DNA from 3 places in the Kosakonia sp. YIM B13571 genome. Region 3 is predicted to be linked to each of the others. Evidence: predicted binding sites of a transcription regulator. Region 3 holds the regulator's gene; each other region holds the start of a gene.

Region 1 (6,386 bases), on a different contig from region 3:
TTAGCGGCGATAGCGCAGCAGCACCATCATCACCAGCGCCAGCGTGCTGAACGAAACCGTATACAACGCCTGCGCCGCGCCCCATTTTGCTGCCAGTAAGGCGGCAATCAGTGTCGCTACGGCGGCGCAGCACGATTGCCAGCGCCATACTTTTGCCGTGGCAGTGGAAACGGCATCGGCATGGAAATTGTGCAACAGGCCGAATGTCCCGACCGCAAAGACCATATTAGACGCCAGATGCGCGGCAAAGATGATGAGCAGCGCGGTTTTTGGATAGGACGTTAAACCCGGCAGCACACAGTAAGCCGCCAGAAAAGCCAGTAAACAGCCGACCAGATAACGGTTGCGGCTGGCATAGCGTTTGAGGTTATCGGCCTTTAGCAGCAGCGGGCCACAAAGCTGACCCAGGCTGCGCGCAAAGATAAGTGGCAGAGCAAGGTCGGTGGCTTCCGCGGGACGCATTTGTTGTATCAGCGCCGGAAGCAGCGCCATTGCAGGCGCGCCGACGGCGGCAAGCGCCGGTAACAACAGCAAGCTGCGTTTTTGTATGACCGGTAAATGATGCCAGCGCAGGGGCTCGGCCTTTTTGTGGTGATTCTCATGGCTTACCGGCGGTAGGTAGCGTGCTGTAGCGCATAGCAACACCGTAGAGAACACAAAACTGATGGCATCGATGGAAAGCAGTGTCACCGGCGATACCCGGTCGAAGAGGACAACGCCAGCGCCTGCGCCAAGCAGCACCTGAGAGGCGAAAATCACGGTTTCCATGCTGGTCGCTGCAGGCAGTTCGTTTGCGCTTAAACCACGTTTAAAAACCAGACTCATGGCAGGCCAGGATAAGCCGGCGGCAAATGCTTCGATCGATTGCACAGCAAGCAGCGCGGGGATGCTGTGTGCCAGCAAGCCGTAGAGCGGCAAAAGCAGCCCGGCGAGGCCAATCAGCTCACACAGCAATAATAAGTGCAGCGGCGAGACACGCCGACAACCGTATTCCCCCAATAAACTGCCAAAAAAACCGGGTAGTGTGGCCAGCATATAGCTCAGCGTGAGCGTTGCCGGGGAGGCATGCCAGCGTAACAACTGACCGAGGATCAGGGTTTGTGTTAACCCATTGCCGATAGAGGAAAAAAGATAGGCACTACCAAACAAGCACAGCCAGCGGTGCTGGCGCAGCGCGCGCACCAGAACCATCAATAATGTGTTCATTGTCGACATTCTCAAGTAAACAGAAAACCGCGTGCGGCATACAGCGCACGGTGCAAAAGTGTGTTCACAGAGAGTGTGTCGTTACATTGGCGAGCCTGATGAATTTCAGAGACCTATAAACGTAGCATCCCTTTTCCTGAAAGAGAAGCGGACGGGAACGTCCGTGTTCCCGCTGGTTTTCATCTGCTAAGCGATAAACAGACTGAGCAGCAGAACCATACCCAGGCCGACCACAGAGTTAATTAACTCCAGTAGCCCCCAGGTTTTGAAGGTGTCTTTCATCGAAATGCCGAACGTCTCTTTAAACAGCAGAAAACCGCCGTCGTACATCAGCGTAATGGTGTTGCTGCCGCAGGCTACGGCCAGGCACATCAGCGCCGGGTTGAGGTGAAACGCGCCGACCATTGGCGCGACGATACCCGCAGAGGTGATGGCTGCGACGGCGCCTTGCCCGGTGAGAATGCGGATGATCGCCGTGATTATCCACGCCACGATGAACGGCGACAGCGGAACGTGACTCATAATGTCCACGATGTGGTTACCCACGCCGGAAACCACAATCACCTGTTTCAGAATACCGCCGGCGCTGATGACAAACAGCACGTTGGCAATTTTCGCAATCGCGTCACTGGCGCAGTGGGTGACGCCTTCAGCCGACATTCCACGCTTGATACCGAGGAACCAGATTGCTGCCAGCGTGGCCAGCAGCATGCTGATTTCCGCGCTGCCAAAGAAGATGCAGACTTTCACCAGCGCCGATCCTGCGGGCATTAACCCTTTGATAATCGACGCGACAATCATCAGCACCGCCGGGATCAGCGGGATCAGAATGCTGATGCTAAACGGTGGCAGATCCTGCGCGGTTTTTTCTTCGACCGGTTTCATCAGGGAATTCAACGGAATCGCTTTAATACCCGGCAGGTATTTGGGCAGCAGAATGCCCGCGCAAAACAGCGCCGGGATAATCACTAAAATGCCGTACAGATAGACCTGCACAATATCGGCGTTGAACGCGCTGATGAGCGCTACCGGACCCGGCTGCGGCGGGAACAGGCTGTGTCCCATGGTCGCGCCTACCACGGTTGGCACCACTAATTTCATGTACGGAATGTTGGCTTTTTTAGCGATATTTAGCACCAGCGGCATTGCAATCAGAAACGCCACTTCATAAAACATGGCGATGCCAAAAATAACGCCGATAAACATCAGCCCGACCGAAAGAAACCGCGTACCGCAGCGTTCAATGACATTATCCGCAATACGTTGGCTGGCACCGGATTCGGTCATAAATTTACCGATAATCGCGCCAAAAATAATAATCAATGCGAGATGGCCGAGAATACTTCCCAGACCGTCCTGAATAACTGTGACAATTTTATCCAGCGGAATGCCTTCCATGATCGCAACAAATATCCCTGCGATCAGTAAGGCGAAAATATTATGGAATTTATATTTAAGGTTCATAACGACCAGGAGTGCAATACCAACCAGCACCCAAAATAGCGCGAGTAACGGAGACATAGAGAATACCTTACGGATTTGCCTTAAATGAAAGCCGGTGGAGCCACCGGCCTGAATGACATTTTATTAATGTTGTTTTTCGAGCGCTTCCCACAAGCCGTGCAGGTAAGTGACACCGAGGGCTCGGTCGTAGAGCCCGTAGCCTGGACGGCCGGTTTCCCCCCAGATAAAGCGCCCGTGGTCGGGGCGGATATAGCCATCAAAACCATTGTCGTAGAGAGATTTCATCACCTGGAACATATCCAGCGAGCCGTAACGGGATAAATGCGCAGACTCATAAAAATCTTTATCTTTAATGAGCTTAATATTTCTTACGTGGGCAAAGTGGATACGTTTACGGCGGGTAAATTCTGCGAGGATTTGGTAGACGTTATTATCCGGATCTTCAGCAATGGAACCGGTGCATAATGTAATACCGTTCGCTTCAGAATCTACTGCATTACAAATCCAGTCGAGATCGTCGCGGTTTTTTACAATGCGCGGCAGACCAAAAATAGAATACGGTGGATCGTCCGGGTGGATTGCCATTTTTATGCCAACTTCTTCACACACCGGAATAATACGTTCAAGAAAATAGACCAGGTTTTCGCGCAATTTTGCGTCGTCGACATCTTTATATTTGGCAAACAGCTCTTGTACTTTTGCCAAACGTTCTGGCTCCCAGCCGGGCAGGGCGAAACCGTTGGAATTCTCCAGCACTTCTTTTACGACTTCGTCGAGAGTTTTATCGATGCCTTTTTTCTCGAACGCCATCGTGAGTGAACCGTCTGGTAGAACGTAGTTCATGTCGGTTTTCATCCAGTCGAAAACCGGCATAAAGTTATAGCAAATCACCTTCACGCCGACTTCCGCCAGGTTGCGGATGGTCTGCTGATAGTTGGCAATTAACGGCTCGCGGCTGGGCAGGCCAATTTTGATATCATCATGAATGTTGACACTTTCAACGACTTCCATCTTTAAACCGGCCTGATGTACCTGATCGGCAAGCGCACGGATTTTCGCTTTTGGCCACACGTCGCCAACCGGAACATCATAAAGCGCGCCAACGACACCTTCGACGCCGGGAACTTGCCGGATATGCTCCAGCGGAATTTTGTCTTCAACTGGACCAAACCAGCGCATTGTCATTTGCATGCTCATTACCACCTTTAAACGTTTCTTCTTAACTGCCATACTAGTATTGATAATAACCGGGCGGTAAGCGCATTTGTGCGATCCACTTCACACAAACCCCTTTGTCGGGATTGAACCTCTTAGAAGCAAACAGAACAGCGCGTTAATCTGCTGATAACGTTTTATTGACAAATATTTTTAAAATAGTGCTTGCGCTGCCAAAGCAACCATGCGTTAATGCGTCGTCGGTTTGATAAATCATTATCTCCAGCAGTTCACTAAAGTCTTTCTCATCTCTAAGTGCCTCCTTGCTACTTCTTTTTGGGTCTTCGCTTTACACTCTGATAAAAAATAATGTCTCAGACCATTACTGCCGCATTCGGCGAAATAAAAAGAAGGTAACAAGCATGTCTACTAAAATGAACGGTATCGTTAAATGGTTCAACGCTGAGAAAGGCTTCGGTTTCATTACTCCGAAAGATGGCAGCAAAGATGTATTCGTACATTTCTCCGCTATCCAGAGCAATGCATTCCGCACTCTTGAAGAAAATCAAGAAGTTGAATTCACTATTGAAAACGGTCCGAAAGGCCCGGCTGCGGCTAACGTGATTCCGCGCTAAGGATTTAGAATTATTAACCATATTCATTTTCGCTGCCCGTGCTGCCACGGGTCGCAATACCGAATTTCCAGTTTTGATATGACTGAGAAAAATCCGGTCGGTGCCAAATGTATTTTTTGCAAATCAGCAATGACCACATTTGATAACATCGCCGCATTTGTCCAGGCCAGCCAGGCACCACTGGAATTCCGTAAATAATAAAAAAACAGGTCAGTTTTCTGACCTGTTTTTTTATTTTAGCAATCAATCCCATCCTCCTGCGACGTACACAACCCGCACCCGCATTACCCGGCCATTAACATAATCATTTTGATCGAACGGTTGCTGGTTAACTGCCAGGTCATCTGCCGGTAGTGCAGCTCGCCTTGGTGTGGATGATGAAAAACGCGCTCACCACCCTCACGCACCACCACTTGCTGGCGCGACCAGAACGCACGAAACAATTCGCTATCATTATTCAGGCTCTGCACAAACTGGTTCAGCCCTTTGTCGTGGGGATAATGCATCGCGTCCGCACGTAACTCGGCGACAATCCGGCTAGCGCGCGTTTCCCAGTTGGCAACCAGCGTTTGCGCCAGCGGATGGCGAAACATAAAACTCATCATATTCGGTTCGGCCTCGTTATCCAGCCAGCCGCTGAACAGTGCCTCCGCGGGTTTATTCCACGCCAGCATATTCCACATCAAATCCAGCAAATAGCAGGGGCAAGCCATCTGATTCACCGTGGCCAGCACAGAAGGTTCAACCGTGATGACGTGCTCTTCCTGAGGATCGTTTTGCAATGCCAGATGAAATAAATACTTGCGCTCTGCGGCGGTCATTTTTAACACGCTCGCGATATTCGATAGGGTTTGCGGTGAAACAACAATATCCCGCCCTTGCTCAATCCACGTATACCAGGTGGTACTGATGCCGCTTAGCTGCGCCACTTCTTCCCGCCGCAATCCGCGCGTACGCCGTCGCCCTTGAGCTGGCAAACCAATATCCGCAGGCGCGGTGTTTTCCCGCTGCGATCGCAAAAAAGCGCCAAGAGTTTTCGGCCCGGCAAATAAGGTACTTTCCATGGGTGGTACTCGTTAATACCAGTATAAGTACACATATTGTACCCCTATAAATGCGGCCGTATAGTCGCCAAAGAGCAACTTTTTGTCGTGCTAAAAAAGGAAAAAGAGAATGGCGATTAATCATCATGAGTTAACAAAAAAGCAGTTTGGCGACCAGGCCCAGGCATACCTGACAAGCCAGGTGCATGCGCAAGGCGCGGATTTAGTGCGTCTGGTCGAGTGGCTGGATAATGATGCGGATGCCTCGCTGCTGGATTTAGGCTGCGGCGCCGGGCATGCCAGTTTTGCCGCCGCAGGCGTGGTGCGCGAGGTGACGGCGTATGATTTGTCGGAAAAAATGCTGGCGGTGGTGCGCCAGGCGGCGAGCGATCGTCAGTTACACAACATCACCACCGCCCATGGTGCGGCGGAAAAGCTGCCATTTGCCGACAAAACATTTGACGTGGTGATCAGTCGCTACTCGGCGCACCACTGGCATGATGTGGCACTCGCGCTGCGTGAAGTGAAACGCGTGCTGAAACCCGGTGGGAAATTTATCCTGATGGATATTGCCTCGCCCGGCCGCCCGGTGCTGGATATCTGGCTGCAAACCATTGAAGTGCTGCGCGATCCGTCCCACGTGCGCAACTACTCTCCAGCCGAGTGGCTGCAAATGACCCAGCAAAGCGGCATGCTGGTTGAGAAGATGGTTTCTGATCGGCTGGGGCTGGAATATCACGCCTGGGTGGAACGCATGAATACGCCGGAGGTATTGCGCGCGGCGATCCGCTACCTGCAAAACCAAACCTCGGATGAGGTAAAAGCGCACTTTCTCATTGGCGACGATGGATCATTTACTTCCGATACGCTGATGTTCCAGACG
Region 2 (6,386 bases), on a different contig from region 3:
CATAATTTCCGCGCTGCATGTACACCATCTTGTAGCCTGCGTAAAAAGGCGTATCGCGAAAATAATAAATAGCAATATCGGGCGCGGGTTTATAATCCGCTGGTGAAATAGTATACGATTGCGTGGGCGTTATTACGCTCGAACATAAAAAGTGATCGCCACGGGCATAAATTAAATCCGAAACATACATGCTGCCGCGCACGATATTGAGCATGGCCGCGCGGTGTTCCGGTGCGCAAATTTGCCCGCGGTAATTTTCCGCTGCACTGCGAACCGTATCCACTTGTTGGATAACGCGCTCCGTTTTATTTAGTGCTAATTGGGCGAACGATTGAAGTTGTGTACTTGTTTCATTAACCGCACGGATATGCGCAAACCATAGCGATAGCACCAGCGGTAGAAGTACTACCGTGATGATCCCGACGACGCTGAGTATCTTGCGACGCACGCTATGATTCATGTCCGCCTATATCCATGCATTTAAAGTGCCTTTTTAATGTTTGGCAGGATGCTTTGATAAACAGGTGATTACGTTGCATGAATCAAACGACATTAGCAACTGACTTTTCTAATTAAAAACCTAATATTTGGTTATGACCAGAATACGCGACCATAAAGCAAACTCAGAGTGTGCCCAATGTTTATATTAAGGAAAATATTAATCCATTCGTGTAGGGGTGTTTTAACTTAATACAACAGAGTATCGCTGATTAAGCCAAACTGGCCGCAGGATAAAAAAAAGGCGAGCCATCCGGGTATTTTTTCATCTGTCGATAGCAGGCCTTCATCATCTCTTCTTTATTTATAAAAAAGCGTCAACCACCACGGTTTTACTGCGTCCTGCGCGTTTAGCATCGTACAAAGCGTTATCTGCAAGCGTAAGTAAAACTGAAGTATCTCTCTCTTCACCCGTGACGAATACTAAACCAGCGCTAAAGGATAAGGCTATCTTTTCACCATTGCTAAACAATGGATTTCGCGCCAATGAAGCGCGAACCTTTTGGCTAAAACGCAGCGCCATTTTACTGAGGGTATGCGGCATTAAAATCAGAAATTCCTCACCGCCCAAACGACCAAAAATATACGATGGATCGCAATGTTCGCGGATCTGATCGCAAAAGTGGATCAATGCAGCGTCACCCGTTAAATGCCCCCAGCGATCGTTGATGCTTTTAAAATAATCCAGATCCAGCATCAACAGGCTGAAGTGGCTACGCGGCTCGTCTGGCCGACATTCCACCAGCGCCTCTTTCAGCTTACGCAGCATGGAAAAACGATTATAGCAGCCGGTCAGATCGTCAATGGTGGCTTTCATTTCCAGTTGCCGTTCTGCTTTTTTGCGCTCGGTAATATCAAGGCCAATGCTGAGGACAGAGTGATCCGGCAGTTGAATATTCGACCAGAGTACAGTCAGCACCTGGCCATCGCGGCGTACCGGGTGCCATTCGTGCATGTCGACGCCCGGCGATGTATTAACCGAAGCGCGAACTTTTTGTCGAACTTCGGGATCGGGGAAAAATAACGCTAATGGATCGGCCTGCTGATTGAGCTCATTGATACTCCAGCCAAATACGCGTTCGCACTCACCATTCCATAATACGCAGCGGTTACTTTTATCAAACGAGTTCATTAAAACCGGGGCGCGTTCAAATAGTGCTTTATATTGTGTCACTATGCGCTGCATCTCTTTTGCTGTGCGTTCTCTGGCGACAATTTCAGCAAGATAGTTTTTTAGTTTTTCGACCAAGACAATAACGACATTCTTCACAATGGATAAAGAGTTCAAGGGCTGAGAAAATGCCAAAAAGAAAAAACCTTCAAGACCCGATTCTTTATAGTTTAATTTACAAAGAATACCGCTACTTAATTTTCTGGCTGCAATTTCATGATGCGGGAATAATAAATTTCCGGCATGCCGTCGCCAGCAAATGACTCGCCAGGCACGTTGATTCCGTTGCAGTTGAGACTGCTCAAGAAAGGTTTGAACATCCTGCAACGTGCAGCCAGGTGCACCTGCACTGACGAACTGCCACGCGTCATCCTGCCGGATAACCACCCACGCAAGCGTGGATCCAAGTGCTGCATTGATTGCGCGTAATATCTCTTCCATTGAACGTTGCGCGGTGAGCCAGGGCATCAGCCTGGCCAGAACCGACAACGCCGCATCAGCGTCCCCAGGAGGCACGGCGGAATTTTCTATTTTCATATTTTTTCATTCGCAGGTTATAAGACGCAAAACCAGCTTTAAATGATGTCATCAGGAAAAAAGAAGAGGCGGCCATCAATTCAGTCAGCGCAACTGCACGCACAAATATCTTCATCACGCATAAAGAACGTGATGAAAAAGAATATATCAATAAAGATCAAAACCCTGAATCATCATTCACAGGCTAATAAGATTTTCCTCAAAAGCATAATATATGCAACACAAACTGTAAACGTTGTGGCAATTAGGATGCTAAATATCACTCAAATGTATTAGGTTGCGAAAACGTTAATTCCCGCGAACTAATAAATATATTGGCGATATATTTTCGAACAAAATAGCGCCAATACTGTGCAAAAAGCACGTTTTTTGCACTGGCGAATAAATCAACAAATGTGATATAGTTCACACATTACTGAAACGGAAAACGCCGTTTCATTTCGTTGTGCTACTCGCGGATCTTCAGCATTGCCACTCGCGCAATGTGCTTGTCCGCCCGGTATTCGGTTCTTTCTGAGGATGGTTTGATGGCTACCTTTACCGCCAGCGTCGTACTTATTCGCTGGCAGTTGCTGAGTGCAGTGTTGATGTTTATGGCCAGTACGCTGAATATTCGTTTCCGTCGTGCTGATTATATTGGTCTGGCAGTGATCAGCAGCGGCATGGGCTTAGCGGCGGCATGCTGGTTTGCCACCGGTCTGCTGGGCATTACGGTGATAGATCTCTCCACGACCTGGCATAACCTGGTCGTCGTTATGGAAGAGATCGCGGAAAAAGCGCCCCCCGAGTGGCCAATGATTGTAACGTGATTGCTTAAAGCGCCTGCGGGCGCTTTTTTATTTCCACGGTTGTCATTTTTCTACGCAACGCACTTTCGCATAAGTATAAACAACGGATCTGCGCCAGCGGCCGATCTTTACTGGCATTGGCATATTGGCTTACCGGCGCGCAAACAGGCGAACAGCCATTCGCTTTCAAAACGGCTCAAGGCGGATGAACAGCATCTTATTGTCATCCAGAGTTGTTAAGCGGGAAGAAACGCTCGTTGACCCAAGCGAAAAAACACAGATGCCCGATAAGACTCTGTTTAGCGGGCATCTGCATTTTTACTTCGGCACCACGATTATTTTATTCAAGGATGCGGCTTTCCCACGGTCGCCAGAGCGGGTGGAATTTCTGTGGTTGATAGTGCGTCATTTCGCGCTTGCCGAAATAGAACAGCGCATCCATCTCATTTTTTATCACCACCATATTTGAACCGTCCGCATGCCCGCCAACGGTCACCGAACCGTGATAACCTTTTACCGGCACACCGGTATAATTCGCCAGTTTTTGTGCGAAAGAATCGATCCCCCCTTCCGCACCGTGACAGCTTAAGCATCGGATGTTCTTAAACCTCACATCGCCAGCCAGTTCCAGCGTATCCAGCGCCACATCAAACGGCGCTTTTATACCGCCAGCGACCTGCAGTCCGGTGGTGCTGTCACCGTTTGGTGTAAAAATACCATGGCCGATGATATTCAGCCGCGGCTCACCCTTATAGTTATCGGTGAAAAACATATACATATTCGGGTCATTTAACGGGCCGTCGCGACGCACGATATTGATTTCGCCGGATAATGTCACCGTCCCCATTTCTTTCTCACCCACATCCGCGCCAACTTTAGCAATATCAGCAAATCGTTTGATGTTCATTTTTGACGATGCCACGGGATCGGAAAAATTCTTTCCTCCCGCTTGCGGTAATGAAACATGTAACTCATCCGGGCCAGCGGATTCAGGTAGGGCGCGGCTTAACGACTTGCTGCCGGGAATATTCGTTTCCGTTGTTGGGTTTAATGGCCTTGCCATCGCCATCTTCGGTTCCGCAATCGCGGGTTTGATCTCACCGTGAGGACCTTTAGACGTGCCGGAGGGTCTTTCAGTCAGCCGCGCAGCGCCCGCACCAGGAAGCGACCGCAAACCACCAGGGTATTCCGGCAGCGGGCCACCTAAAACAGCGCCCAGAAAAACCTCCTGCAAACTTTCACCCAACGTGGGCAGCGGTATTTTTCCTTCGTCTTTCGGTATCCGGGAAGCGTCCGGTTTTTTATCACCGGTTCGCCATGAATAATGCCGTTGTTGAAACGCCTCAAAAGATTCCTTCGAAGGGGCGTAGGCCGGTTCCTGCTGAACTGCCCTTTGCGTTTTGTCTTCGTAGGGTGAAATATCATAAGGTTTAAATACATCAATCGCGGCCGGGCCTTTGATATCCATACATTTTCCTCCGACTATTGCCGTCTTGTTTTGGCTGCTTGCGTTGCGCCACAGCTATCTAGTAAGTGGCCCGGCACGCGCCTTTTCGTGACGTCGTCAGATAATTATTTCCCCAGTTTCGACAGCATTTCCGGGCGCATAAATTTATGGATAACCAGCATAAACAGCACCGACGGCACCAGCAGGATCAGCGCGGTGATGGATGAAACCTGGTAGTTGCCCGACATACTGGCGGTATAGAGCAAAATGGGCAGCGTGGTGATATCCGGCGCGCCCACAAAAAAGGTGGCGGTAAACTCATCCAGCGATTCCAGGAACACAAAGATGCTGGCGGCAATCAGACCAGGTGCGGCCTGCGGCAAAATGATATGGAAAAACGTGTATACCGGCCCGGCGCCCAGGTTGCGCGAGGCGCGCGCCAGCAGTGGATCGAGTGAAGAGAACGCCGCCACGCTTATCCAGATCGAATACATCAAGCCGTGAACGCTGTGTACCAGCACCACGCCCGCCACCGTGCCGTTCAGCCCCCATTGGTAAAACAGCCGCGCCACGTTCATATACACCGTCAGGTTGGGAAACGCCTGCGGGATGAGAAACAGCAGCATAAAGAAGGCGCGACACGGCATGGATCGGTGCGACAGCGCGTAACCCGCCGGAATGGAAATCAGCAGGCAAACCAGCACCGATAGCACGGCGATCAGCACGCTGATGGAGAGCGAACCCGACACATCGCTGTAAGGGCTAAACACCTGGCTCCAGTATTTTAATCCCCACTGGCTCGGCAAGGTGTGCGGGAAAAACCAACTCTCCGCCACTGTCCAGATAAGCAGGTTCAACAGCGGGCCAAACAGCGCCAGCACCAGAAAAGTGAGCAACAGGGTTTGCAGCAGAAAACTGCCGTGGAGTTTTTGTCGAAGCGTGGTCATCACTGCGCTCCTTTCGCATGCAGGCTGTGACGCAAATAGAACCAGGAGAGCGCCGCACAAATCAGATAGGAGATCACCCCCATCGCATTCGCCACCGGATAATCGCCGTAAGAGTTAACGCGAAACGCCATATCGACCGTCATCATGGTTGGCGTGCCGGTGCCGATCATCAGCGGCACCGAAAGTACCGACATCATCGTCACCGTGGAGAGCACCATCGCCACGCCAATTGTTGGCAGCACCTGCGGCAAAATGATGTCGAACAGGATGCGTAAGCGCGACGCGCCGAGGTTTTTTGCCGCCAGAATATGTGACGATTCCACCGCCGACATCGCGCCGCAAATCAGTAACGTCGAGAACGCCATCTGCTTCCAGACAAAAGTAATGATTATCCCGCTCCAGCCCAGCAGCGAAGTGGTGTCCATCGGCGTTAACAGCCCACTCGCCACCAGCACATTGTTCATCAGGCCATTTTTGGCGAGGAAGGTGCGCATCATTTGCGCGGTCACAATAAACGGAATAAACAGCGGCAAGCGGTATAAAAACGCCAGCGCCTTAACGATGCCGCGAAACGGCGACAGCACAATAATGGCGGAAATCGTTATCGACAGCAGCGCCAGTATTGCCAGTGAAACCAGTACGATAAGCACAGTGAAGAGAATATCGTTCGAGTAGAGCGCAAAGACTTTATCAAAATGCGCCAGCGTGAAAGGCTGCGTATCACTGGTGAACGCCGAGATCAGCGAAAAGCCCAGCGGCCAGAGAAAAAAGACGGCTATCAGCAGCGTCGCCGGGCCAACCAGTAAGAAGTATTTAAAGGCGTGTCGCATGGTGAACCTGAATAATCGCAGCAAAAAAATGCCCGGGCGAAATGCCCAGGCACATATGTCTGTCAGTTAGAAACCTGGCTCTCGTAGCCCTCTTTGATATCGTCAAAGTACGGCGTGATCGGGAAGCTTTTGCCATATTTGGCTAAATCATCCGGCGAGATTTCCGCA
Region 3 (6,386 bases):
AATTGGCTGTGCGTTACCCACAGTTTCATATCTTCCAGATAACGCGTATTAAATCCCGGTTCCTGCATGGCCTGGTTTAGCGAGTTAAACAGGGCGTTATGCGCCTGGTTTACGCGCATACGTTGCCAGGCAAGCGGTGTTGGCTCTGGGTTATCGCTTAGGATCAGGCGAATCGCTTCCTGATCCGTTTCCAGCGCATCATGCGCATTCTGACGCAGCAAGCCACTTTGCCACTGCGGCCACAGCCAGACCATGCCGCCGAAGGCAATCAGGCAACCAATCAACGTATCAATAAGCCGGGCGACGATAAACTCCTCACCATTTAGCGTCAGCAACTGCAAGGTGTAGACGGCGGTAATGGTAAAACCCACCATCGCCCAGCCGTAGTTTTTCCGAATAATGAGATAACTGACCAGCGTAATCATCAGCATCGCGGCCAGCGTAAAACCGAGCGGAACATGAAAGTGCAGCGTTGCCCCCGCAATTACCAGCCCCGCAAGGGTTCCCGCCGCCCGGTGGACAATGCGAACGCGCGTTGCGCCATAACCGTTTTGCGTGACAAACATCACCGTCATCATGATCCAGTAGGGTTTCGGTAAATGCAGGGCGCTGCCCATCAGGCTGGCGATGCTGAGCATTACGCTTATCCGCGCGGCATTACGCAGCGCTGCGGATTTCAGTGATAAATAACTTTTCAGGGCTGGCAAAAGGGGTAAGCGCCGCTGCTTTTCCGCCATCAGATCGCGGGCATAGAGCGGGCGCTGAGTGCGCAAGACGCGAGCGATACGGCTAAAATGCCAGGCGCAGAATTGCCCGACCGGGTTATCCGGGTGCTGGCGGGCGATTTTTTCCAGCGCGCCGATCTGCTTATCCATGTTGAAGCGAGTAGGGTAGCGATGGTAGAGAATGTCATCAGCCAGGATGCGCAAGCGAGCGGCGACCGTCTGCGCATTCCAGCGGATCACCTGCTCGGCGTGGGTTTGTTCCACCAGTTTTTGCACTTCTTCCGGCTGGTGCAAACTCACCGAAATGTGCTCTTGTAGATCCAGCGCTACCTGGAAAACCCGCAGTAGCCGTTTGTAATCGTTGTGCTTATTGGCGGCCAGCATATGCAGCTGTTGATAGCTCTGGCTTATCATATCCACCGCCTTTTGCTGGCGGGCGAGCAACGGCGGCAGCGCTTTTTCCGGGTCGGCGTGCTGCGTCAGCAGGCTGTATTTCGCCTCGCAGTAATCCGCCAGTTGCCGGTAGAGCAGGCTGAGAGATTCGCGCAGTGGTTGCTCTCGCCACATCCAGAACCAGAACCAGTTGAACAGCCCGTACCACAGCGTGCCCAGCGCATAGATAAGCAGCGGCTCCCATACCGGCATATTACCGGCAAGGCTGAGCGTAAAGATGGCGGCAATGAGCGAAGCCGGGAGCAGGCGACCGTGCAGCGCGCTAATTTCGGCGGTCACGCCTAAAACCAGCGTCAGCCCAGTGAGGATCAACGGCAATGGAAGATCTTTCGCCAGCAATAATTGAACCGCCAGGCTGCTGCCAGCAAACAAGCTTCCGCCAATGATCAGGCGCTTGAAAAAACGTTTATGTGGCGTATCAAGCCCGGCGATGTTGCAGCAGGCGGGAACGAGGGAAAACAGCAGACCTTGTTGCAGATGGCCGGTAACCAGACCAATGGCCACAGGCAAACATAACACCAGCGTCTGTCGCAGTGCGTAGTTGATTTCGGGATGATAAATCAGCCTGCGCCACATGAGGGAAGAAAAACGACGCAGCGCGTAAGCTGCGCCGTTTTACAGATTAACGCGTTCCGTATACGACGATGGTTTTACCGTGGGCGGAGATCAGATTCTGATCTTCGAGCATTTTGAGAATGCGGCCCACTGTTTCACGGGAACAACCGACGATCTGACCAATTTCCTGGCGAGTAATTTTAATTTGCATGCCGTCCGGGTGGGTCATTGCGTCTGGCTGTTTCGCCAGATTTAATAGCGTTTGCGCGATACGGCCGGTTACGTCAAGGAAGGCAAGGTTGCCCACTTTTTCTGAAGTGACCTGCAGGCGACGCGCCATTTGTGAGGAAAGACGCATCAGGATATCCGGGTTAACCTGGATTAACTGACGGAATTTTTTGTAGGAGATTTCAGCCACTTCACAAGCAGTTTTAGCGCGTACCCATGCACTGCGCTCCTGACCCTCTTCGAACAGGCCCAGTTCACCGATAAAATCTCCCTGGTTCAGGTAAGAGAGGATCATCTCTTTACCTTCTTCATCCTTGATCAGCACTGCCACTGAGCCTTTAACGATGTAATACAGCGTTTCCGCTTTTTCACCCTGGTGAATCAGCGTGCTCTTCGACGGGTACTTATGAATGTGGCAATGAGACAAGAACCATTCAAGCGTCGGGTCTGTTTGTGGTTTGCCAAGCACCATGCGCGATTATCCTCTGTTATAAGCTGTCTCAGACACAGGATGAGCCCCTACGTCTGGGGTTGCAATCTAAGCTTCCCGCATCCTGGGAAGCGGACCGTCAGCGTCATCTGCGGTCTCTAAAGTATGATGTCATGCATACATGCGTAACATCCATTTATCTCTGTAGCATCCAGAGTGTTTTAGCATAGCTTTTACCGCCTGTCTCCTGGTGTCTCGCTTCAGCATGACGCAGGTCGCCTTCCGTTGCGAGTTTTGTTATGTACGCGTAATCTGTAAAGAAAATTGCCACTCCGGAGTGAAGAAAATGCAGGCACGTGTGAAATGGGTTGAAGGGTTAACGTTCCTTGGTGAGTCCGCATCGGGTCACCAAATCCTGATGGACGGCAACTCCGGCGACAAAGCGCCAAGCCCGATGGAAATGGTGCTGATGGCGGCGGGCGGATGCAGTGCCATCGATGTGGTTTCTATTTTGCAAAAAGGGCGTCATGACGTGACCGACTGCGAAGTGAAGCTGACCTCAGAGCGTCGCGAAGAAGCGCCGCGCCTGTTTACCCACATCAATTTGCACTTTATCGTCACCGGAAAAGATCTGAAGGATGCGGCGGTTTCCCGCGCGGTGGATTTATCCGCGGAGAAGTATTGCTCCGTGGCCTTGATGCTCGAAAAAGCGGTGAACATCACCCACTCTTACGAAGTTATCGAAGCCTGATGCGAAAAGCCCGGCGGCGCGTTGCTTACCGGGCTTTCTACATTATTTGATCTTTTTGCCTTCCATCAGCCGTTGCACCAGCGGCGTCATAATCAACTCCATCGCCAGCCCCATTTTCCCGCCAGGCACCACCAGCGTATCCATATGCGAGATAAACGAGCCTTGCAGCATCGCCAGTAACCACGGGTAATCAATCCCTTCCAGATTACGGAAGTGGATCACCACAAAACTCTCGTCAAGCGAGGGAATGCCTTTCGCCGCAAAGGGATTGGAGGTATCCACCGTTGGCACGCGCTGGAAGTTGATGTGCGTACGGGAAAACTGCGGCGTAATAAAATTGATGTAATCCTCCATCGAGCGCACGACAGAATCCATCACCGCTTCACGCGAATGCCCGCGCTCGCTGGTATCGCGGACAAGCTTTTGAATCCATTCCAGATTGACGATCGGCACTACGCCCACCAGCAAATCCACATGCTTTGCGACATCGTTTTGCGGGGTCACTACACCGCCGTGCAGACCTTCATAAAACAGCACATCGGTCGGCTCAGGCAGCGGTTGCCAGGGTGTAAACGTGCCCGGTACCTGGTTCCAGGGAACGGCTTCATCGTAGGTGTGCAGGTATTTGCGCGCCTGGCCTTTGCCAGTTTGACCATATTCGCTAAACGTCTGTTCCAGCAGGCCAAAGTCATTGGCTTCCGGGCCAAAATAGCTGATATGCCGCCCAAGATCGCGGGCCTTGCGGATAGCCATATCCATTTCCGGGCGGGTATAGCGATGGAAACTGTCACCTTCCACTTCTGCCGCGTGCATATTGAGCTGAGCGAAGATTTTACGAAAGGCGAGGCTGGTGGTGGTGGTTCCCGCGCCGCTGGAGCCTGTAACGGCGATAACCGGATGTTTGGCGGACATAGCAACTCCCTGAATTAACGATTATTTCAGTATAGCCAGCCGCCATGTATTTGTTCAGTCGTGGAACTGTCCGCGCGGCATTATATTGGCCGTCTCGTGCAGTTCCGACCACACCAGTACGGCTTCGCCGCGTTGCAGCTGCCGTTTAACGTCGGCGACCTTTTGCTCAAGTGAACGCTCATGTTCACCATAATCAGTGCCTTCGCGCAAGACAAAGCTCTCAATCAGATTGTCCAGCGTCTGCGCATCAATTTCTTGCCAGGGAATAATCATCGTCTTTCCAGGTAAGCGGATAACCAATCCGGAATGCGTTTTTCCAGCCACATTTCCGGGTGGCGCAAGGTTCCACCAACAAACCCGACATGGCCGCCATGTTCCGTCAGTTGGTACTCAATATTTGCCGGCAAATGCCCGGCATCCGGGATCACGTTGTGATCCATAAACGGGTCATCTTTCGCGTGGATAATCAGCGTCGGTTTACGAATATCCGGCAAAACCGGCATCGCGCTACAGCGGCGATAGTAATCCAGTGCGTCGGCAAAGCCGTGGATTTTTGCGGTGATCAGATCGTCGAACTCGCGAATACGGCGCAACTTACGCAGCGCAGGCAAGGTGGTTGGCAGCGAGCCGGGATAGGCGCGTAACTTGCGCGCGGCGTTCGCTTTCAGCAAATTCAACAAGTAGCGCTGATAAACGCGGGAAAATCCCTTATCCATATGATAACTGCAGGCTTCCAGCACCAACGGAGCAGAGACAATCACCGCTGCATCGACAGGCAAGTTATCATCGGCTTTTGCCAGTAAACAGCCGAGCATGTTCCCGCCGAGCGAATAACCCACCGCTGCGGTTGGCGCGGGTCCGAATTCCTGATGTAACCAGTGCAAGAACCAGGTGCCATCTTCGGTTTCGCCCGAGTGATAAATGCGGTTCAGGCGATTCGGGATGCCGCTACAGCCGCGAAAATGCATCACCACGCCAAGCCAGCCGCGCTGCTTCGCCGCATGCACCAGACCGTGCGCGTAAGGGCTGTGAAGGCTGCCCTCCAGACCATGAAAAACCACCAGCCGCGGTTTATGTTTCGCCTGATTCGGTTCTTCGCTCCAGGCCAAATCAACAAAGTCGCCATCCGGCAGCTCAAGGCGCTGCCACCAGGGTTCAAACTGTAAGCGTCGACGTAAAATGCGTGGCAGCATGGTTTGGAAATGCGGGTTACGCACGCCGCGCATCGGGCGAAAGTCATGCGTATCATCTGCAATTTCCGAAAGTTGTGAAGGTGTAATTTCAGCCATAACACAGAAAAAATAGAGTAGGTATTGGGACAACTATAACCGCGCAAGAGCATTCCGTTTGTTCATTTTACGGGACTTAGCACGATCGCGTATTAATCTGTTAGCAAATTCCGCGAAAACAGATGTATGTCGACGCCTGGTTTACGCCGCCATAAACGCGCTTTACGCGCGCCGGTCGCCACGCTTTCGCCGGTCTCTTCAAACATGCCGGAGGCTTCAAAGCGGCGAATCAAACTTTTACGCTGAATAGGCTGGCCAAGGATTATCTCGGTTGCTTCCTGCAATTGCGCCTGGGTAAACGTATCGGGCAAGCAATAAACCGGCAGGAGCGAGTACATGGTTTTCTGCCGCAACCGGTGCAGCGCCGCATGGATTATTGTCCGGTGATCAAAAGCCAGCTCCATGGTATCCAGCTCACTCACCGGCACCCATTTTGCGTCGCTTACGCTTGCAATATGCGGCGCGCAGGACATCCACGAAATCAGCGCAAACCAGGCGATAGTCAGGCTCCAGCCGCGCGGATCGCGCTGCGGGCCGGAAAAGGTATCCAACTGTTCCAGCCACGATGGGGAAACACCGGTTTTTTCCGTCAGTTTGCGCAGCGCCGTGGCACGCGTGGAATCATCCTGCACCATATCGATAAATCCGCCGGGTAATCCCCAGCGCCCTTGCTGCGGCTGGCTGGCTCGCTGAACCAATAACACACAAAGCACCTGCTGATGCACCGTAAACAGCACGCTATCCACCGTCACCAGCGGTGAGGGGAAACGGCTGGCATCATAAGATTTCAGGTACTCTGCTTCACTGATCATCGCTCATTCGCTCCTTTTTACACGCCACAAGTTTATCAGCCTGCCCTGGGGCAGCAAGCTAACTTTTATCTTGTTAATTTTCAGGTGGTTAAGTATTTAGTTCCTCAATGATTAAAAAAATGCTTGCCTAATAAGTGTCTTATAGACAATATTAATTGTGTCCAAGGGACATTAATTATTGAGTCGAGGTGAAAGATGGCGAGCAGAATCGAATTATTCATAGATAACGCG

The links. Region 3 encodes CRP, which controls carbon source genes, mostly activating them, when cyclic AMP is high. Its sites were predicted from a motif close to ATGTGANNNNNNTCACAT; they were not measured.
Region 1: the regulator CRP is predicted to act here: its motif matches at 3,937-3,954, upstream of uxuA (mannonate dehydratase).
Region 2: the regulator CRP is predicted to act here: its motif matches at 2,600-2,617, upstream of ACFX4O_RS18560 (YjcB family protein).

Annotation. Positions count from the first base shown of each region.
Region 1 is NZ_JBHZPL010000016.1:9,221-15,606, forward strand. It holds gene ACFX4O_RS22755 (MFS transporter) at 1-1,206, opposite strand; gene ACFX4O_RS22760 (gluconate:H+ symporter) at 1,393-2,727, opposite strand; gene uxuA (mannonate dehydratase) at 2,794-3,861, opposite strand; gene cspA (RNA chaperone/antiterminator CspA) at 4,248-4,460, shown strand; gene ACFX4O_RS22775 (cold-shock protein) at 4,470-4,658, shown strand; gene ACFX4O_RS22780 (helix-turn-helix transcriptional regulator) at 4,745-5,524, opposite strand; gene ACFX4O_RS22785 (class I SAM-dependent methyltransferase) at 5,634-6,386, shown strand, end outside.
Region 2 is NZ_JBHZPL010000009.1:83,432-89,817, reverse strand. It holds gene ACFX4O_RS18570 (EAL domain-containing protein) at 1-460, opposite strand, end outside; gene ACFX4O_RS18565 (diguanylate cyclase) at 803-2,206, opposite strand; gene ACFX4O_RS18560 (YjcB family protein) at 2,734-3,015, shown strand; gene ACFX4O_RS18555 (hypothetical protein) at 3,335-4,462, opposite strand; gene ACFX4O_RS18550 (ABC transporter permease) at 4,567-5,388, opposite strand; gene ACFX4O_RS18545 (ABC transporter permease) at 5,388-6,218, opposite strand; gene ACFX4O_RS18540 (extracellular solute-binding protein) at 6,281-6,386, opposite strand, start outside.
Region 3 is NZ_JBHZPL010000004.1:23,008-29,393, reverse strand. It holds gene ACFX4O_RS11725 (YccS/YhfK family putative transporter) at 1-1,754, opposite strand, end outside; gene crp (cAMP-activated global transcriptional regulator CRP) at 1,801-2,433, opposite strand; gene ACFX4O_RS11715 (OsmC family protein) at 2,738-3,142, shown strand; gene ACFX4O_RS11710 (phosphoribulokinase) at 3,185-4,054, opposite strand; gene ACFX4O_RS11705 (YheU family protein) at 4,109-4,327, opposite strand; gene ACFX4O_RS11700 (hydrolase) at 4,324-5,343, opposite strand; gene ACFX4O_RS11695 (NUDIX domain-containing protein) at 5,436-6,155, opposite strand; gene prs (ribose-phosphate diphosphokinase) at 6,351-6,386, shown strand, end outside.